DNA from 3 places in the Pseudomonas sp. S3_G06 genome. Region 1 is predicted to be linked to each of the others. Evidence: predicted binding sites of a transcription regulator. Region 1 holds the regulator's gene; each other region holds the start of a gene.

Region 1 (7,131 bases):
CACAACGTCTTCTCGTTTATCGGCATGAATCTGCGGACCTTCACCCTGCGAGAGATGTTTTTGTGGATCTTTTTCAGCAAGCATTGCGGCGCGGTCATGTTCGATGCCCGCAAAGCGGTCGACCTGACTGGCCATGAGCACGAGTTTGAGCAGATTGCTTTCGACTTCGGTGACCAGTTGGGTCACACGCTTGATCACTTGACCTGTGAGGTCCTGGTAATCCTGAGCCAGCAGGATGTCGTTGAGGTTGCTCGACACCGCACGGTTGTCCGTGCTGCTGCGTGACAGAAAACCGTCGACCCGGCGCGCCAGTTCGCGGAACTCTTCAGCCCCGACCTCGCGACGCATGAAGCGGCCCCAATCGGCGCTCAACGTCTGCGCTTCATCAGCGAGACTGTTGACCACCGGCGTGGCGCTTTCCACCAGATCCATGGTGCGGTTGGCCGCGGCTTCCGTCAGCTTGACCACATAGCCCAGGCGTTCGGTGGCGTCGGTGATTTGCGACACTTCCTCGGCCTGCGGCATGTGCGGATCAATCTGGAAATTGACGATCGCACTGTGCAGTTCACGTGTGAGTTTGCCCACTTCCTGATACAGGCCGCGGTCACGGGTCTGATTGAGCTCATGGATCAGTTGCACCGCGTCGCCGAACTTGCCTTTTTCAAGGCTCTCGACCAGTTCGACCGCGTGTTTTTTCAGGGTCGATTCGAAATCGCCCTGTGATGATTCGTTATGCTCCATAGCTCCCCCGCGCATTCATCAGCCGATGCGTTCGAAAATCTTCTCGATTTTGTCTTTCAACGCTTGAGCCGTGAAAGGTTTGACCACGTAACCGTTCACACCGGCCTGGGCGGCCTCGATGATCTGCTCGCGCTTGGCTTCAGCAGTCACCATCAACACCGGGAGGTGCTTGAGTTTTTCATCGGCGCGCACGTGACGCAGCAGGTCGATACCGGTCATGCCCGGCATGTTCCAGTCCGTTACCAGAAAGTCGATGCTGCCGCTGTTGAGCACCGGAATGGCAGTGGTGCCATCGTCGGCCTCGACGGTGTTGGTGAACCCAAGATCGCGCAGCAGGTTCTTGATGATCCGCCGCATCGTTGAGAAGTCATCAACGATGAGGATTTTCATGTCTTTGTTCAATTCGACCTCCAAGCAGTCTTAAACGCGCCCAGCACCTGGACGCGCCACTTCAATCAATCGGCGCAGCACTTAAAGTTTGTCTGGAGCACAACGGATCGAGACCGGCGCCGTTCATCACCGCACCAGCCTCGTTTCGCAGTGTCCCCACACTGCCTTCAGCGCGCTCGCCACTCCCCCAAACGCCCCCGCAGACGGGCCGCGCACTGGCTGTGTAACTGGCTGACCCGCGATTCACTGACGCCAAGGACTTCACCGATTTCCTTGAGGTTCAGCTCTTCGTCGTAGTACAGCGCCAACACCAGTCGCTCACGCTCCGGCAAATTGGCAATCGCGTCCGCCAGCGCCGCCTGGAAGCGTTCATCTTCCAGATCGCGTGACGGCTCCATATGAGCACTGGCGCCATCCTCGTGCAGCCCTTCGTGTTCGCCGTCCTGCAAGAGGTCGTCGAAACTGAACAGGCGACTGCCCAAGGTGTCATTCAGAATCCCGTAGTAATCGTCGAGACTCAATTGGAGTTCGGCCGCAACCTCGTGATCTTTAGCGTCACGGCCGGTTTTAGCTTCAATCGAGCGAATCGCGTCGCTGACCATCCTGGTATTACGGTGAACCGAGCGTGGCGCCCAATCCCCTTTGCGCACTTCATCGAGCATCGCGCCGCGGATTCGAATGCCCGCGTACGTTTCGAAACTGGCGCCTTTGCTGGCGTCGTATTTGGTCGAGACTTCGAGCAAACCGATCATCCCGGCCTGGATCAGGTCTTCGACCTGCACGCTGGCCGGCAGGCGCGCCAGCAAGTGATAGGCAATGCGCTTGACCAGTGGCGCGTAACGCTCGATCAATTCGTATTGCGCGTCACGCGCCGACTTTTTGTAAAGATTCATGCCACTGGCGGTCATATCACAGGCCCTGCGGTTTGCTGCACGAGACGCTCGACGAAAAATTCCAGATGCCCGCGCGGGTTGGCCGGCAGCGGCCAGGTGTCGACCTTCTGGGCGATGGCCTTGAAGGCCAGCGCGCACTTGGAACGGGGAAAGGCTTCGTAGACGGCGCGCTGCTTCTGCACCGCTTTGCGCACGCTTTCGTCGTACGGCACGGCGCCGACGTATTGTAGGGCGACGTCGAGGAAGCGATCCGTGACCTTGGTCAACTTGGCGAACAGGTTGCGCCCTTCCTGCGGGCTCTGCGCCATGTTGGCCAGGACGCGGAAGCGGTTCATGCCGTAGTCGCGGTTGAGCAACTTGATCAGCGCGTAAGCGTCGGTGATCGAAGTCGGCTCGTCGCAGACCACCAGCAACACTTCCTGGGCGGCGCGTACGAAACTGACTACCGAGTCACCAATACCCGCAGCGGTGTCGATCACCAGCACGTCGAGATTGTCGCCGATGTCGCTGAACGCCTGGATCAGGCCGGCGTGCTGCGCCGGGCTCAGGTGCACCATGCTCTGCGTGCCGGAGGCCGCCGGCACGATGCGAATCCCGCCCGGCCCCTGCAACAGCACGTCGCGCAGTTCGCAACGGCCTTCGATGACGTCGGCCAGTGTGCGCTTGGGTGTCAGCCCCAGCAGAACGTCGACGTTCGCCAGGCCCAGGTCGGCGTCCAGCAGCATGACCCGACGGCCAAGCTCTGCCAGCGCCAGCGACAAGTTCACTGACACGTTAGTCTTGCCGACGCCACCTTTGCCGCCGGTCACCGCGATCACCTGTACGGGATGCATGCTGCCCATGTTATTTCTTTACCTTGTCTTGCATAGACGGAGGCCACATTACTGGCTGCGCGTTCCTGATCGGAACAATGCGTGGCAGACCATCGATGTAGGTACAAAAACTGTTCATGATTACCTCAGCCAACCTGCTTGGTCGGGCTGTGATAGATATCAGCGAACATGTCAGCCATGGCTTCTTCGCTGGGTTCTTCCTGCATTTGCACGCTGACGGCGCGGCTGACCAGTTGATGACGGCGCGGCAGATGCAAATCATCCGGAATCCGTGGGCCATCGGTCAGATACGCGACCGGCAATTCATGACTGATCGCCAGGCTCAACACTTCGCCGAGACTGGCCGTTTCATCCAGTTTAGTCAGGATGCAGCCGGCCAGCCCGCAACGCTTGTAACTGTGATAAGCGGCGGTTAGAACCTGTTTCTGGCTGGTGGTTGCCAGGACCAGATAATTTTTTGAGCGAATGCCACGCCCGGCCAAGCTCTCGAGCTGCATGCGCAACGCCGGATCACTGGCTTGCAGGCCGGCAGTATCGATCAAAACCACGCGTTTGCGTAGCAGTGGATCCAATGCCTGCACCAGCGACTGACCCGGATCGACGTGCGTTACCGGCACGTTGAGGATGCGCCCGAGGGTTTTCAGTTGTTCCTGCGCGCCGATGCGGAAGCTGTCCATGCTCACCAGTGCAACGTTCTGCGCGCCGTACTTGAGCACGTAACGCGCGGCGAGCTTGGCCAGCGTGGTGGTCTTGCCCATGCCGGCGGGGCCGACCATGGCAATCACACCGCCCTCTTCCAGCGGCTCGACTTCCGGTACGGCAATCATCCGCGCCAGGTGCGCCAGCAGCATGCGCCAGGCCTGACGCGGTTCTTCGATATCGGTGATCATCGCCAGCAGATCGCGCGACAGCGGGCCGGACAGGCCGATGCGCTGCAGACGGCGGTACAGATTGGCTTGGGCCGGACGGCTGCCTTGCAGCTGATTCCAGGCCAGGGTGCCGAGCTGAACTTCCATCAGCTCGCGCAGGCTGTTCAATTCAAAACGCATCGAATCCAGCGCACGCGGATCGACGCCCGCCGAGGCCTGCGCAGGCGCTGCGGCCGGGCGCGTCGGTGCGGCGTAGGTCGGCTCGCTCAACGGTTCGGCAGCGGTCAGCGGCAGGCCTGCGGTCAACGGCAGCCCGGCGAACAACTGCTGATTGGTGTTGCCGTCGGCTTCGCCACGCAGGCTCAGCTCGGCCTGGGCGGTGACGATGCGCGACTGGGTCTTGCGCAGCTCGTCTTCGAGTTCCATGTTCGGAACCCGTGGCGCCAGCGCCGACAATTTGTAATCCAGAGCCGCCGTCAACTCGACGCCGCCGGCAATGCGGCGGTTGCCGATGATGGCGGCATCAGCGCCCAGCTCATCGCGAACCAGCTTCATGGCCTGACGCATATCGGCGGCGAAAAAACGCTTAACTTGCATAAACCACTACCTCAGCCGTTGGGCCCTACTGTCGCAACGATGGTCACTTGCTTGTTGTCCGGTACTTCCTGGTAGGCCAGTACATGCAGGCCTGGCACTGCGAGGCGACCGAAGCGCGAGAGCATCGCGCGAATCGGGCCTGCTACCAGCAGGATCACCGGTTGGCCTTGCATTTCCTGACGCTGGGCCGCTTCGATCAACGAACGCTGCAGCTTCTCGGCCATGCTCGGCTCCAGCAGAACGCCCTCTTCCGAGCCTTGTCCTGCCTTCTGCAGACTATTGAGCAATATCTGTTCCAACCTTGGTTCCAATGTGATTACAGGCAGCTCGGACTCAGTGCCTACAATGCTTTGGACGATTGCACGGGATACGCCGACCCGCACAGCGGCGACCAGCGCGGCGGTATCTTGACTCTTGGCAGCGTTGTTCGCGATCGCTTCGGCGATGCTGCGAATGTCGCGCACCGGCACGTGCTCGGCGAGCAGCGCTTGCAGGACCTTGAGCAACTGCGACAGCGAAACCACGCCCGGCACCAGCTCTTCCGCCAGTTTCGGCGAGCTCTTGGCCAGCAATTGCATGAGCTGCTGCACTTCCTCGTGGCCGATCAGCTCACTGGAGTGCTTGTACAGAATCTGGTTCAAGTGGGTGGCGACCACGGTGCTGGCGTCGACCACGGTGTAGCCGAGCGATTGCGCCTGGGCGCGCTGGCTGATTTCGATCCACACTGCCTCGAGTCCGAAAGCCGGATCTTTGGCGTTGATCCCGTTGAGCGAGCCGTAGACCTGGCCCGGGTTGATCGCCAGTTCGCGATCCGGGTAGATCTCGGCCTCGGCGAGAATCACGCCCATCAGCGTCAAGCGATACGCGCTCGGCGCCAGATCGAGGTTGTCGCGGATGTGCACGGTCGGCATCAGGAAGCCCAGATCCTGCGAGAGCTTCTTGCGCACGCCCTTGATCCGCGCAAGCAATTGCCCACCCTGATTGCGGTCCACCAACGGGATCAGGCGATAGCCGACTTCCAGGCCGATCATGTCGATCGGCGTCACGTCGTCCCAGCCCAGCTCCTTGGTTTCCATGGCGCGGGCCGGCGACGGCAGCAGTTCCTGCTGACGCTTGACCTCTTCCAGCGCCACGACCTTGGCCACATTCTGCTTTTTCCAGAACAGGTACGCGCCGCCCGCAGCCAGCGCCGCCATGCTCAGGAAGGAGAAGTGCGGCATGCCCGGCACCAGGCCCATCACCGCCATCAAACCAGCGGCCACGGCCAGCGCTTTCGGCGAGGCGAACATCTGGCGGTTGATCTGCTTGCCCATGTCTTCCGAGCCGGAAGCACGGGTCACCATGATCGCCGCTGCTGTAGATAACAACAGTGATGGCAATTGCGCCACTAAACCGTCACCGATGGTCAGCAAGGCGTAAACCTTGCCCGCATCGCCGAAGCTCATGCCGTGCTGGAAGATACCAACCGCCATGCCGCCAATGAGGTTGATGAACAGAATCAACAGGCCGGCGATCGCGTCACCACGGACGAACTTGCTCGCACCGTCCATCGAACCGTAGAACTCCGCCTCTTGGGCGACTTCCTGACGGCGCGACTTGGCTTGATTCTGGTCGATCAGGCCGGCGTTGAGGTCGGCGTCGATCGCCATTTGTTTGCCGGGCATCGCATCGAGGGTGAAACGCGCGCTCACCTCGGAAATCCGCCCGGCACCCTTGGTCACCACGACGAAGTTGATGATCATGAGGATCGCGAAAACCACGATACCGACCACGTAGTTACCGCCGATCACCACCTCACCGAAGGCCTGAATTACCTTACCGGCTGCGGCGTGGCCGTCCTGACCGTGGAGCATCACCACCCGCGTCGAGGCCACGTTCAACGCCAGTCGCAGCAACGTCGCCACCAGCAGAATGGTCGGAAACACGGCGAAATCCAGCGGCCGCAGCGCATACACGCAGACCAGCAGGACGACGATCGACAGGGCAATGTTGAAGGTAAAGAAGACGTCGAGCAGGAACGGCGGCACCGGCAACATCATCATCGCCAGCATGACCAGCAGCAACAACGGCACGCCCAGATTGCCTCGACTGAGGTCGGCAACGTTGGTGCGTGCTGTATTGAATAACTGAGTGCGATCCACCGGTTTTCCCCGTTCCTTTAAAGCAAACTTTTGACGCCCCGAACGGACGCAGGGCGGCTATTGCAAGAAGCTTTCCAACTTTTGCCCAAGCAGAAAAGATCGCAGCCTTCGGCAGCTCCTACATGGATTTACATCTCCTGTAGGAGCTGCCGAAGGCTGCGATCTTTGTTTTTAAACGACGAGTTTAAAAGACACCTGCCGACACGGTCTCAAGGCTACAAATCCTTGCGCCATTGCCTACAGCCAAGCCAGAATCCGCCGGCTTGTGCACCTGGGGGTCGGGTTCTATCGTGGTCCGGTCGCTGACGAATCAGCGATCGGGTTTAGCGACCCGGATCAACTCAGTGCATCAGCGATCGTGGCTTCGTTGCGGGATTTTTCGCCCGCAATAACGTTATGGCGGCTGTATGCGGGAGACCTTCGGGTCTACCGGGGTGCCTGAGACCGGTTCGCTAACCTGCGTACAGCTGCCACCTTCACTTGTTTAGCGACAGGGGGAAAGTGGCTCCATAACCTCAGGAGCTTCACCATGATCAAACCCACACCCAACCCGCCCGAGTCCGACCCCACCTCCCCCTACGAATCCCTCGACTCAAAAAAACTCCACCAAGCCGCCGACCGCGCCCTCGACCACTACCTCTGCCCACCCGGCTCGACCCCACCGCCG
Region 2 (7,131 bases), 1.1 Mb from region 1:
GACGCATCCAGCAGCAGCGGATGAACAGCTATCGCTCGATCATCGCCAGCCTGCCTGAAAACGGCTATTAAACAGTCACGCCGGCGGCCCTGCGCGATGGGCTGCCGGTCGTCGGACTGCATCTGACTCACCTCTCTCCTCTTAAACGTCAGCTTCTTCTGTAGGCACTTGCACGACTGCTTGCAGGACCTTTCTGTTTTGCCGCGCAGATCTTGTAGGCCTGAGCCAGCGGCCTACATTTCTTTCCTCCTTCGCTCACAGCGACCATCGAGGAAAGCCATGCCAACCTGTCTTTTGTTCATCATCCATTCGTCTCGCGACGCCCGCCCGTGCAATACCCACAGAATCCCCGGCGCGATCCGCCTGCACAAGGCGGTGTGACCATGCGCAAGGCATTGTTCATCGGCATCAACGATTACACGCATATCGGCGGGCTCAGCGGTTGCTGCAACGACGCCATGGCCATGGCTTCGGTATTGAAAAGCAACGCCAACGGCGACCCCAACTTCAAAAATGTCGTACTGACGTCTGCCGAGGATTACCTGAGCCGAGAAAAACTCGAAGACCAGATCCGCGAGTTGTTTTCCGGCGACTGCAACGTCGCTCTGCTGTATTTCGCCGGTCATGGCGGTTTCGATGCCGACACTGACGAAGGCATGCTGATACCGCAGGACTACCGCAACGCCAAGGACGGCATCCGCATCAGCGACATTCTCAACTGGGCGGACAAAGCCACGCGGATCAAAAACAAAATGATCATCCTCGACTGCTGCGAAAGCGGTTCGGCCGGCGAAGTGCGCGCCTTGCGCAGCGAGAGCAGCATGGTCAGCGAAGGCATGACCATCCTCACCGCCTGCAAAAAAGCCGAGCCGGCACTGGAGGGCGCGCAGCACGGCGTGTTCACCGGCCTGCTGCTGCAAGCGCTGCATGGCGGCGCGGCGAATATCCTCGGCAAAATCACCCCCGGCAGCCTGTACTCCTTCGTCGACAACGCGCTCGGCCCGTGGGAGCAGCGTCCGGTGTTCAAGACCAATGTGTCGCAGTTCATTTCCCTGCGCGAAGTCTCGCCGCTGATTCCCAAGGAGATCCTGCGCAAATTGCCGGACTGGTTCGCCGAAGCCGAATCGGTCTTCCCGCTCGACCCCAGCTACGAACCCACCGAAATGGCGTTCATACCGGAGCACGGCGAGATCTTCGCCCAATTGCAAAAGTGCAACCGCCACAGCCTGATCGAACCGGTCGACGCCGAGCACATGTACTACGCCGCCATTCACTCCACCGGCTGCCGCCTGACGGCACTCGGTGCCTATTACCGCGAACTCGCCCTCAAAGGACATTTCTGATGCCAGTCTTTATCAGCTACCGCCATGTGGATCGCACTCATGCGATCGCCATCAACACCCGTCTGACCCAAGCGAAGATCAGGACTTACCTCGACGTGCTGGACCCGGAATCGCAGACCACCGACGACATCACCGGGGTCATTACCCGCAACATCACCGAGTGCACGCATCTGCTGGCGGTGGTATCGGAGAAGACTGCACTGTCGTGGTGGGTGCCGTTCGAGATTGGCGAGGCGACGATCAGCAACCGGCGGATCTGTACGTTCAAGACCGGGCCGGCACAACTGCCGATCTATCTGGACAAGTGGCCGAAGCTGAGCACGGCCAGCGACCTGGATTTCTTTATCGATGCGTATCGGGATGAGGTGTCGAACAAGCGGTCGATAACCCTGGATTCGTTCAGCGACTCGGTGAAAGGGGCGTACAAGCGCGATGCAGAGATGTTTCATGAACAGTTGAAGAATCGGATTCGTCGGGGATTCTGAGACTGTGCCGGCCTGTCCCCGATTATTTTAGTAACGCTACGAAATGGTTGGGGGCATGAAGCGATAGCCACAAAAAAGCCGACATCACTGTCGGCTTTTTTTCACTTACTGCTTCGGCGCTGGCGCCGCCCCACCCGGCTCAGCCGGTTTCGGCGCCGCATCGTCAAACAGATTCAACCGCTCGCGCAACTCGTGAGCCGGCACTGGCTGTTTGTCCGCCGGCAGCGCATTCGGATCAACCGGGGCTGCCGGAGCAGCACCGTTCTGACCTTCATCCGCCGGTTTCGCCGCCTCAGGCCCCTGCGCACCTTCGATGGCGGCCTGGGCTTTCTTCGTCAGCACGACAATATCGATGCGGCGGTTGACCGGGTTGAACGGATTTTCCCGATCAAACAACGCCGACGAGGCATAACCGACCACCCGCGCCACCTGCGCATCCGGATAGCTGCCCGCGACCAATGCGCGACGCGCGGCGTTGGCACGGTTGGCCGAGAGTTCCCAGTTGCCGTAGTCGCCAGTGCCGATGTACGGCTTGGCGTCGGTGTGGCCGCTGATGCTGATCTTGTTCGGCACCGCTTTGATGGTGTCGGCCATGGCCAGCAGGATGTCTTCGAAGTACGGCTTCAGGCGTGCGGATCCGGAGTCGAACATCGGCCGGTTCTCGGCGTCCATGATCTGGATGCGCAAGCCGTTCGGCGTGATTTCGAAAAGGATCTGATCCTTGAACTTCTGCAGTTGCGGGTTCTCGTCGACCTTGTTCTGCAGTTCTTGCAGGAGCAGTTCGAGACGCTCCTTCTCGACCTGCTCGGCCATGCCTTCAACCTGATCGGTGTCGACCGTGACCTTGTCCGGTTGCGGCTGCGACTTCACTTCCGGGTTGAGGGTGTTTTCCGGCGCCAGGGTCGGCGTACCGCCGAGGTCGATGATGTACGGCGTGCCGCTTTCGGAGAAGCCGACCGGGTCCTTGAAATAACCGGCGATGGCGATCTTCTGTTCCGGCGTAGCGGTGGACAGCAGCCACAGCACCAGGAAGAACGCCATCATCGCCGTGGCGAAGTCGGCGAAGGCGATTTTCCATGCCCCGCCGTGGTGCCCGGCGGCAATGCGCTTGACGCGCTTGACGATGATCGGCTGATTATTTTCCATTTCTTAACGACCGCGAACCGCTTGTTCCAACTCGGCGAAGCTTGGACGGTGCGCCGGGTACAGAACCTTGCGCCCGAACTCGACCGCCAGCGACGGCGGCATGCCGGACGCCGAAGCCACCAGCGAGGCCTTGATGGCTTCGTAGACGTTGAGCTCTTCCTTGGCATCGTGGGCCAGGGAATGCGCCAGCGGACCGAAGAAACCGTACGCCGCGAGAATACCGAAGAAGGTACCGACCAGTGCCGCACCCACGTGCAGACCGATCGACGCCTGGTCGCCCTCGCCCAACGAAGCCATGGTCACCACGATACCGAGTACCGCCGCAACGATACCGAAACCGGGCATGCCGTCGGCGATGCCGTTGACTGCGTGCGATGGGTGCTCGAGGTCTTCCTTGAGGCTGTACAGCTCCATGTCGAACAGGCCTTCCAGTTCGTGCGGAGCCATGTTGCCGGAAGACATGATGCGCAGATAATCGCAGACGAACGCGGTCATGCGTTCATCCTTGAGCACCGCCGGGTACTTGGCGAAGATCGGACTCGCGGCGGCATCTTCGATGTCGCCTTCGATGGCCATCATGCCTTCGCGGCGGCTCTTGTTGAGGATCTCGTAGATCAGCCCGAGCACTTCCAGATAGAAGGTGTGGGTGAAACGCGAACCGAACATGCTCAGGGATTTCTTGAGCACGTGCATCGTCATGTAACCGGGGTTGGCCTGGAGGAACGCGCCGAGGGCCGCACCGCCGATGATCATCACCTCGAAAGGCTGGATCAGGGCGGCAATCTTGCCGTGGGAGAGCACGTATCCGCCGAGCACGCTCGCGAATACGACGATGATGCCGATAATTTTAGCCATAGGTAGAAGGTACTTGTTTAAGTCGGGTTCAAGGTCATATTCGGAAGTTAAAAAATCTCTTCTTCTACTTATCGGCAAAACTGCGCCAGACTATAGCCAGTTCAGGCGAAAAGCCAATTTAGCCCATGCCGGGCGCGTCTACAGTCAGTGAAGATCTCGTCCAGACATGGCTAATGAAACGAACATTCCAGCGGTAAAACCGAGCACCCTCCAGGCTTGGGTCAAGCTGCTCGACAGCGTCCCCCTGCCCGTGCCACAAGAGGCTCACGACAAAGTCTGCCGGGCGATCCGCGACAATCGCAGCTCGCTGCGCGACATCGCCGAGTTGATGCAGGACAGCCCGGCGCTGGCCTTGAGCATCATCCGTGAGGCGAATCGTCACACCCACGGCACCATGGCCGCGCCAGCGGAAAATCTGGAGGTGGCAATCAATCGCCTGGGCCTTGCGCGCACCGAAGAATTGCTCGCGCGCCTGCCGGCCGAACCGCACCGGCAGATCCCCAAGGCTTTGCGCCAATTGCAACTGATCAGCCAACACGCGACACAACAGGCCAACGGCTTTTTTGCCAGTCGTCTGGCGCGGCTGTGGCAGGACATCCACTGGGGCAGCCTGCTGTTTTTGTCGCCGCTATGGCCATTGGCACTGACCTATCCGCAGTTGCTTGAGGAGTGGGAACTGCGGGTGATTCACAAGGGCGAGTCGGCACGTGTGGTTGAAAAGCAATTGTTCGGCGTGCGCCTGTTGAAGATTGCCGAGGCACTGGTCCAGGCCTGGCATCTGCCGATCTGGGTCGAGCAAGGCTACAAGTTGCTGCTCAGCGAACAACGCGAACTGGTCAAAGTGCTGCGCATCGCCCGTGACAGCGAGCACCCGCTGCGCCAGCAGAATCGCCTCGACGAAGACCCAACATTGCGCCGCTGGCTCAATCAACCCGCCAATACCGTGCTGCTGGCCAACGGCCTGGCGCTGTCGGCGCAACAGGCTTGGGACAGTCCGCACAGCAAGCGCTGGCAGTACCTGACCAGCCTGTATCTGCAGATTTCCATGGACGAAGTGCAGCAACAGCTGCACCAGCAAGCGGCGAACAGCGCGCGTCAGCATGCGATGCCTGATTTGTGGCACCCGGCGGTTTCGCTGATCTGGCCGTGGGGCACTCGTCGCTTGCCGGCCGGCATGCTCCCGGCCGCAGCGCCGAATGCAGATGATCTGGGCCAATGGCGTCGGCAATGCGCCGAACTGCTCGCCGAGCCCAGCCGCTTCACCAATGCCATGAGCCTGACCGTCGCCGCCCGCGAGGCACTGGTGGCGAGCGGCATGCGTCGGGTGATGATTCTGATGGCCGACCGCACGCACTCGACCCTGCGCGTGCACCAGACCGCCGGTTTGCCGAAGGATGCGGCGGCGCTGAGTTTTGCCGTCGGCCAGAGCAAAGTCCTGCAACGTCTGCTCGCTCAGCAGGCGCAGGTGCGGATCACGCCGGAGAACAACGGGCAATTCTCTGCCTTATTGCCAGCGAGCCTGCGCACGTTGTTTCGCGGTGAGCATCTGTTCCTGCGTTCGCTGGTCAACAACGGCCGGGTGATCATGATCGTAGTTGCCGATCAGGGCGGCGGGCCGTTCGCCGACATCACCGTACAAGCCTTCGGCAAAACCGCGCAGTGCATCGAAAAAGCCCTGCACAGCTTTAGCAGCCGCGGCCAATGAGCCTGCGCTACAATCCTCCCCTTTGTGCTCTGGAGACCTCACATGTCTGACTTCTCTGGCTTGCCGCTTGTCATCGAGCCGAGCGACCTGCTGCCGCGTCTGGAGTCCCCGGAACTGATTCTGGTGGACCTGACCAGCCCTGCCCGGTATGCCGAAGGTCACTTGCCCGGCGCACGTTTTGTCGACCCGAAACGCACCCAGCTCGGCCAGCCACCGGCGCCCGGGCTGATGCCGGCGAAGGCCGATCTGGAAGCGTTGTTTGGTGAGCTCGGCCATCGCAAAGACTCGGTATACGTCGTGTATGACGATGAGGGCGGTGGCTGGGCCGGGCGCTTCATCTGGCTGCTCGATGTCATTGGCCACGACAAGTACCACTATATAGACGGTGGTCTGCCGGCCTGGCTGGCGGACGGTATGCCGATGTCGATTCAGGTGCCGGCCGCCGTCGGTGGCCCGGTCTCGCTGACCCTGCACGATGAACCGACCGCCACCCGCGAATACCTGCAAAGCCGTCTCGGCGCCGCCGATCTGGCGATCTGGGACGCGCGTGGGCCGCTGGAATATTCCGGCGAGAAAGTCCTCGCCGCCAAGGGCGGACACATCCCCGGCGCGGTCAATTTCGAATGGACCGCCGGCATGGACCAGACTCGTCAGTTGCGTATCCGCAGCGACATGCCGCAGATCCTCGAAAACCTCGGGATCACCAAGGACAAGGAAATCATTACCCATTGCCAGACCCATCACCGGTCGGGCTTCACTTATCTGGTGGCCAAAGCCCTCGGTTATCCGCGGGTCAAGGGCTACGCCGGTTCCTGGGGCGAATGGGGCAACCACCCTGATACGCCAGTCGAGATTCAAGGTTTTAAGGACAACTAATGAAAGAGCGTCTGTTTATCCTCAGCCAGTACCTGCTGCCGCATCACCTGCTGTCGCGCCTGGCCGGCTGCATCGCCGAATGCCGCGTGCGCTGGTTCAAGAATGCCTTCACCCAATGGTTCGCCAAGCGTTATCAAGTGGACATGTCGCAAGCACTGGTCGAAGACCTGACCGCTTACGAGCACTTCAACGCATTCTTCACGCGTGCGTTGAAAGACGGCGCGCGTCCACTGGACGAAACTCCGGGCGCGATCCTCAGCCCGGCCGACGGTGCGGTGAGTCAGCTCGGCCCGATCGAGCACGGTCGCGTGTTCCAGGCCAAGGGCCACAGTTTCAGCGTGCTCGAATTGCTCGGCGGTGATGCGGCCAACGCAGCGCCATTCATGGGCGGCGATTTCGCCACGATCTACCTGTCGCCGAAGGACTACCACCGCGTGCACATGCCTCTGGCCGGCACCCTGCGCGAAATGGTCTACATCCCGGGCCGCATTTTCTCGGTGAACCAGACTACTGCCGAAAACGTCCCGGAGCTGTTCGCCCGCAACGAGCGCGTGGCGTGCATTTTCGACACCGAACGCGGGCCGATGGCCGTGGTGCTGGTCGGCGCGATGATTGTCGCTTCGATTGAAACCGTGTGGGCCGGTCTGGTTACTCCGCCGAAGCGCGAGTTGAAAACCTTCCGCTACGACGAAGCCGCACGCGCACCGATTCATCTGGAAAA
Region 3 (7,131 bases), 2.7 Mb from region 1:
TGACGCCTTCCGCCGCTCCTCGGCTACTCGTATCACTGCTGTTATTCCTTATTTTGGTTATGCCCGTCAGGATCGCCGTCCGCGTTCCGCACGTGTGGCTATCAGCGCGAAAGTCGTTGCTGACATGCTTACCGTAGTCGGCATCGACCGTGTTCTCACGGTTGATCTGCATGCTGACCAGATTCAGGGCTTCTTCGATATTCCGGTAGATAACATCTACGGCTCCCCGGTTCTGGTGGATGACATCGAAGATCAGCGCTTCGAAAACCTGATGATCGTGTCTCCGGACATTGGTGGGGTCGTGCGTGCACGGGCTGTTGCCAAGTCGCTGGGCGTCGATCTCGGGATCATCGACAAACGCCGTGAGAAAGCCAATCACTCTGAAGTGATGCATATCATCGGTGATGTCGAAGGGCGTACCTGTATTCTCGTCGATGACATGGTCGATACCGCCGGCACCCTGTGCCACGCGGCCAAGGCCCTGAAAGAGCATGGCGCAGCCAAGGTCTTTGCCTATTGCACACACCCTGTGCTGTCGGGCCGGGCCATCGAGAATATCGAAAATTCCGTGCTGGACGAGCTGGTGGTGACCAACACCATCCCGCTGTCCGCTGCAGCACAAGCCTGTGCACGTATCCGTCAACTGGATATCGCACCGGTTGTTGCCGAAGCGGTTCGCCGCATCAGCAATGAAGAATCGATCAGCGCGATGTTCCGTTAAGGGCCCTGCCCTTCGCGAAATGTCTCGTTGACGAAAAGCGCCCCGCCCCGGCATTCCTGTCGGGGCGGGGCTTTTTTGCCCATACCGTGTTCGGCGCTGGTCGCAAACGCCACTCGGTCATGGCTATTTTGGAGATACAAAATGAACGATTTTACTCTGAATGCTGAAGTGCGTTCCGACCTGGGGAAAGGTGCGAGCCGCCGCCTGCGTCGTCTCGCAAGCCTGGTTCCAGCTGTAGTTTACGGTGGCGACAAAGCCCCTGAATCCATCAGCATGCTGGCCAAAGAAGTTGCCAAACTGCTCGAAAACGAAGCGGCTTACAGCCACATCATCGAGCTGAACGTTGGTGGCACCAAGCAGAACGTCATCATCAAGGCGCTGCAGCGTCACCCGGCCAAAGGCCACGTGATGCACGCTGACTTCGTACGCGTTGTTGCCGGCCAGAAACTGACCGCCATCGTGCCTGTACACTTTGTTGGCGAAGAAGCTCCAGTGAAGAAAGGCGGCGAAGTTTCGCACGTTGTTGCTGAAATCGAAGTGACCTGCCTGCCAAAAGATCTGCCTGAGTTCATCGAAGTCGATCTGTCGAAAGCTGAAATCGGCACCATCATCCACCTGTCGGACCTCAAAGCTCCTAAAGGTGTTGAGTTCGTTGCTCTGGCACACGGCGATGACAAGGCTGTTGCCAACGTCCACGCTCCACGTGTTGCTGCAGAACCTACCGAAGAAGGCGCAGCAGAGTAATTCACTCTGTCATGCCGGAGTGAGCAAGTAACATCGCGGACTGGAACGTAGCGAGAAAGCGGGCGAGAACGCGGAGTTTACATCCATGGTAAATGAGCATTTTTCGTCCACTTTCGCCGCTTTCCCCGATCACGGCGATGTTATCCACCACTCCAAGGAAGGGCCCCTATCGTGACTGCCATCAAACTGATCGTTGGCCTGGGAAATCCAGGCGCTGAATACGAACAGACCCGGCATAACGCAGGGGCCCTTTTTGTTGAGCGCATCGCCCACGCACAGAATGTGAATCTTGTGGCTGATCGCAAATATTTCGGCCTGACCGGGCGCTACTCGCATCAGGGTCAGGATGTTCGTCTGCTGATTCCCACCACCTACATGAACCGCAGCGGCCAGGCCGTGGCGGCACTCGCCGGTTTCTTCCGCATCAAGCCTGAAGAAATCCTCGTGGCGCATGACGAACTCGACTTGCCTCCGGGCGTTGCCAAGCTCAAGCAGGGCGGCGGCCATGGCGGTCACAACGGGTTGCGCGACATCATTGCGCAACTGGGCAATCAGAATACGTTCTACCGCCTGCGGCTTGGCATCGGCCACCCGGGCGTTGCCAGTATGGTTTCAAATTTCGTCCTGGGTCGTGCGCCACGCGCCGAACAGGAAAAACTCGATGCCAGCATCGACTTTGCCCTCGGCGTGCTGCCGGATATCCTCGCCGGGGAATGGAACCGCGCGATGAAAAACCTGCACAGCCAGAAGGCCTGACTTTTACCCGAGGGGAAACACCATGGGATTCAATTGCGGCATCGTCGGCCTGCCTAACGTCGGCAAGTCCACCCTGTTCAACGCCCTGACCAAATCCGGTATCGCGGCCGAGAACTTCCCCTTCTGCACCATCGAGCCGAACAGCGGCATTGTGCCGATGCCGGATCCGCGTCTGGAAGCCCTGGCGGCCATCGTCAATCCCAAGCGCATCCTGCCGACCACCATGGAGTTCGTCGACATCGCCGGCCTCGTCGCTGGCGCCTCGAAAGGTGAAGGCCTGGGCAACAAGTTCCTGGCCAACATCCGTGAAACCGACGCGATCGCTCACGTGGTGCGCTGCTTCGAAGACGACAACGTGATCCACGTTTCCAACAGCGTCGACCCGAAACGCGACATCGAAATCATCGACCTGGAACTGATCTTTGCCGACCTCGACAGCTGCGAGAAACAACTGCAGAAAGTCGCGCGCAACGCCAAGGGCGGTGACAAGGACGCCGTGGTTCAGAAGGCTTTGCTCGAGCAACTGATCGCGCACTTCACCGAAGCCAAGCCGGCACGCAGCCTGATGAAAAACATGAGCGCGGATGAGAAAGCCGTGATCAAGGGCTTCCACCTGCTGACCACCAAACCGGTCATGTACATCGCCAACGTGGCTGAAGACGGCTTCGAGAACAACCCGCACCTGGACGTGGTCAAGGCCATCGCCGAAGAAGAAGGCGCCATGGTCGTTCCGGTGTGCAACAAGATCGAAGCGGAAATCGCCGAGCTCGACGACGGCGAAGAGAAGGACATGTTCCTCGAGGCCCTGGGTCTGGAAGAGCCTGGCCTGAATCGCGTAATCCGCGCCGGCTACGAAATGCTCCACCTGCAGACCTACTTCACCGCCGGTGTCGAAGAAGTCCGCGCCTGGACCGTCAAGGTCGGTGCCACCGCCCCACAGGCCGCCGGCGTGATCCACACCGACTTCGAAAAAGGCTTCATCCGTGCCGAAGTCATCGCCTACAACGACTTCATCCAGTACAAGGGCGAAGCCGGCGCCAAAGAAGCCGGCAAATGGCGCCTGGAAGGCAAGGATTACATCGTCAAGGACGGCGACGTGATGCACTTCCGCTTCAACGTCTAAGCAACAGCCGGGCAAGAAAAAGCCGCGTTTGATACGCGGCTTTTTTGTGCCCGAAAGATTGTTAAAAGATCGCAGCCTTCGGCAGCTCCTACAGATGTACATCTATCCCCTGTAGGAGCTGCCGAAGGCTGCGATCTTTTGATCTCAAGCTTTTTTAGTACGCGGTAAAAAGATCGCCAACACACCAAACAACGGCAGAAACGAGCACAGGAAGTACACATACTCAATCCCGTGCACATCCGCCAGATGCCCGAGCAGCGCCGCGCCAATCCCGCCGAAACCAAACATCAGTCCGAAGAAGATCCCGGCAATCATCCCGACATTACCCGGCACCAGTTCCTGCGCGTACACCACGATCGCCGAAAATGCCGACGCCAGAATGAAGCCGATCACCACGCTGAGAATGCTGGTCCAGAACAGATCGACATGCGGCAGGATCAAGGTGAATGGCGCCACCCCCAGGATGGAAAACCAGATCACTGCCTTGCGCCCGATCTTGTCGCCAATCGGTCCACCGAAGAACGTCCCCGCCGCCACTGCGCCCAGGAAAAGGAACAAGTGCAGCTGCGAGCTGGCAACCGACAGGTCGAACTTCTCGATCAGGTAGAAGGTGAAGTAGCTGGTGAAACTGGCCATGTAGAAATACTTGGAAAACACCAGCAGCCCCAGCACCACCAGCGCACTGGTCACCCTGCCCTTCGACAAGCCGTGCGTCGCCGCTTGGCCGGCCTTGAGTTTGAACAGGTTGAGGTGATTGGCGTACCAACGGCTGATGCGGTACAGCACAAACAGCGCAAACACCGCGAACAGACCGAACCACGCCACATTGCCTTGGCCGAAGGGAATGATGATCGCTGCCGCCAGCAACGGGCCGAACGCGGAGCCGGCATTGCCGCCGACCTGAAAGGTCGATTGCGCCAGACCAAACCGGCCGCCCGAGGCCAGTCGCGCAACACGCGAGGCTTCCGGGTGAAAGGTTGACGAGCCAATGCCGATCAGCGCCGCCGCCAGCAGAATCAATGGGAAGCTGCCGACCACCGACATCATCAGAATGCCGATCAACGTACACACCGTGCCCGCCGGCAACAGCCACGGTTTGGGGTGGCGATCAGTGTGATAACCGACCCACGGCTGCAAGAGCGACGCGGTCAACTGGAAGGTCAAGGTGATCAGGCCGACCTGGGTGAAGGTCAGGCCATAATTGGCTTTGAGCATCGGGTAGATCGACGGCAGCACCGACTGGATCAGGTCATTGATCAGATGCGCCAGCGCCACCGCGCCGATGATGCGCATCACCAAGGGGCTGCTTTGCGGAGCAGCGGTCGCCGAGGCAGCGGCGGTCTGAACGTTGCTGATAGCCATGGAAAATTCCGGACAGCAGATGGGTGCCCGCAGGCAGGTGCGCCAATGTGCCATTTTTCGGTGCGCCAGCGCTATCCCCTTAGCCAGCTAACTAAGTTATTGATGACACACCACCGTGTAGGAGCTGCCGAAGGCTGCGATCTTTTGATCTTGCTTCTAAGCATCAAAGTCAAAAGATCGCAGCCTTCGGCAGCTCCTACAGGGGATCGCTGGTGGCGAAAGTGATAGCGCAACGCCATGGTCTGAATCTTGCCTTGCTTCTGCCCTTGAACACGATCGCCTTACAAAGGCGCTCGACAATGGGAAGTTTCGCTACAGAGCCGGCCTACAGAGCGGGCATGGGTGAACTTTCGAGGCCTTTTAGAGGGCACAGGCCGCAGCCGAAAGGTTCGCGATGCACGCCAATGGTGCGTGGTGTCCAGAGGAGTCATGAGGCATGCAGGCTTTCCTTTCACCGGGGATCAAATTGCTGGGGCGGTTTGGCTTCGCAGGTAAATTCCAATTGTTGTTTCTGCTGTTCATTCTGCCGCTGGCCGGCAGCCTGTTGATGATCGGCCATGACTATCGCGAGAAGCTCAACCTGATTTCGGGCGAACGTGCCGGCGTGCGTCAGTTGCTCGCGCTGGATGCGCTGGACAACCTGCTCGCCGCGCAACGCGACCGCGCCGCCCGCTGGCGCGCCACCGAGACCAATCGCCAGCCGACACCGGCCACCCTCGCCGCCATGGCTGCCTTCGACGGCGTGCAACCGGCGGTGCTGCAAGCCACCACCGAGCTGGGCAATGCCCTGAACCAGCAAGGTGCCGACGGCGCAATCCTCGAACGCTTTCAGGCGCTGCAAACCGCACTCAATGGCCTGGATACGAAAAGCCTCAGCAATGTCGGCTGGTGGCCGGACGGTTATGACCGCTTCACCAATGCCTTGGGCGCGCTGCAAGCCTTGCGCGAGCAGATTGTGATGGACAATCGCCTGACCCTCGCGCCGTGGCTGGAAACCTACCTGCTGACGCAGATTTCCACGCAACACGCACCGGACCTGATCGAGCGGGTCGGCCGTCTCGCCGCGGTCGGCCAGGCCTCGGTGGTCTCCGGGCAGTTCACCCTGCAGAGCCGCCTGCAGTTGCGCGACCTGCGCAGCCGCATTGGTGACGCCCGCGAGCAACTGGTGAAAACCGCCGGCCTGCTGGAGGCGCGTCTGCCAGTCGAGCTGCAAGCCTGGGCCGGTCAGTATCACGACAGCCTGAAACACCTCGACAGCGGCCTGAAAGTCCTCGACGACGGTGTGTTTGGCGGCAGCATCAACCTCAAGCCAGAGGACTTCGAACGCAGCCTCGACGCGCTGCTCACCGACCTCGCTTCCCTGCGCCAGCAATCCCTGGTCGCGCTGGATCAGCGGCTTGATGCGTATTACAGCTCGGCGATCCGCCAGTTCATTGTTGTCGCCGCAATCTTCGGTTGCCTGCTGTTGGCCGCGTTGTACCTGTTCGTCTGCCTGCAAGCCTCGATCCGCCGCAGTGCCAGCAGCATCACCTTGCTCGCTGAGGCCTTGCGCGACGGCAACCTGAGCCTGCAAGTGCCGGTGGTGGGGCGCGATGAGCTGGCAGCGATCAGCACCGCGCTCAACGTCGCCGTGGTGCAGCTGCGCAGCAGCATGCTCGGCGCCGACCACGAGACCTCGCAGTTGAGCAACGCGGTGCGCAGCCTCAACCAACACTCCAGCGGCGCGCTCGGTGAAGTTGAGGCGCAGCAGTTGCAGATCAGCCAGATCGCCGCTGCCGCCACGCAATTGGCCGCGACCTCGCAAGGCGTCGCGCAGAGTTGCGAACAGGCTTCCGGCAGCGCCCAGCAAACCCGGCGCATCGCCGCCGACAGCAGCCGCGACAGCCAGCGCACCACGGCCAGCATTCAGCAGCTCAATCAGCGCCTGAACGACACCGCCGCCGCGCTTGGCCGGGTCAGCGAGCAAGGCCAGCAGATTCAACTGGTCGTGGACACCATTCGCGGCGTCGCCGAGCAGACCAACCTGCTCGCGCTCAACGCCGCCATCGAAGCCGCCCGCGCCGGCGAACAGGGTCGCGGCTTTGCCGTGGTCGCCGACGAGGTGCGCAGCCTCTCGCAACGCACGCAATCGTCCACCGCGCAGATCGCCGGCACCGTCGACAGCCTGCGCGCCACGGTCAACGAAGCGGTGAGCCTGATGGAGGCCGCCTGCGGCCAAGCGCAATCGGATGCCGAGGCGGTCACCGGACTGGGCGAACGCCTGGGAGAAATCGCCAGCGCCGTACAGAGTGTCACCGACACCCTGGCGCAAATCGCCACGGCGGTTGAGGAACAGGCCAGCACCGCCGACGAAGTCAGCGGCAATATCCAGCAGGTCGACCAAGCGGCGGTGCGTTTGCTTGAAGGCGCACGTGCGGTGAACCTC

The links. The regulator FliA, encoded in region 1, starts transcription of late flagellar genes. The targets are predictions, from matches to a motif close to CTAAAGTTTNNNNNNNNNNNGCCGNTAA.
Region 2: the regulator FliA is predicted to act here: its motif matches at 3,898-3,925, upstream of motA (flagellar motor stator protein MotA).
Region 3: the regulator FliA is predicted to act here: its motif matches at 4,949-4,976, upstream of AB4N47_RS01220 (methyl-accepting chemotaxis protein).

Annotation. Positions count from the first base shown of each region.
Region 1 covers NZ_CP162738.1:3,466,318-3,473,448, forward strand. The annotation lists gene AB4N47_RS15480 (protein phosphatase CheZ) at 1-741, opposite strand, end outside; gene AB4N47_RS15485 (chemotaxis response regulator CheY) at 760-1,131, opposite strand; gene fliA (RNA polymerase sigma factor FliA) at 1,299-2,039, opposite strand; gene fleN (flagellar synthesis regulator FleN) at 2,036-2,866, opposite strand; gene flhF (flagellar biosynthesis protein FlhF) at 2,983-4,323, opposite strand; gene flhA (flagellar biosynthesis protein FlhA) at 4,335-6,464, opposite strand; gene AB4N47_RS15510 (DUF6124 family protein) at 6,994-7,131, shown strand, end outside.
Region 2 covers NZ_CP162738.1:4,594,300-4,601,430, forward strand. The annotation lists gene rsgA (small ribosomal subunit biogenesis GTPase RsgA) at 1-71, shown strand, start outside; gene AB4N47_RS20520 (caspase family protein) at 384-1,343, shown strand; gene AB4N47_RS20525 (toll/interleukin-1 receptor domain-containing protein) at 1,343-1,828, shown strand; gene motB (flagellar motor protein MotB) at 1,934-2,974, opposite strand; gene motA (flagellar motor stator protein MotA) at 2,978-3,829, opposite strand; gene AB4N47_RS20540 (HDOD domain-containing protein) at 3,996-5,534, shown strand; gene rhdA (thiosulfate sulfurtransferase) at 5,577-6,410, shown strand; gene asd (archaetidylserine decarboxylase) at 6,410-7,131, shown strand, end outside.
Region 3 covers NZ_CP162738.1:260,593-267,723, reverse strand. The annotation lists gene AB4N47_RS01245 (ribose-phosphate pyrophosphokinase) at 1-721, shown strand, start outside; gene AB4N47_RS01240 (50S ribosomal protein L25/general stress protein Ctc) at 863-1,465, shown strand; gene pth (aminoacyl-tRNA hydrolase) at 1,637-2,221, shown strand; gene ychF (redox-regulated ATPase YchF) at 2,244-3,344, shown strand; gene AB4N47_RS01225 (MFS transporter) at 3,489-4,706, opposite strand; gene AB4N47_RS01220 (methyl-accepting chemotaxis protein) at 5,143-7,131, shown strand, end outside.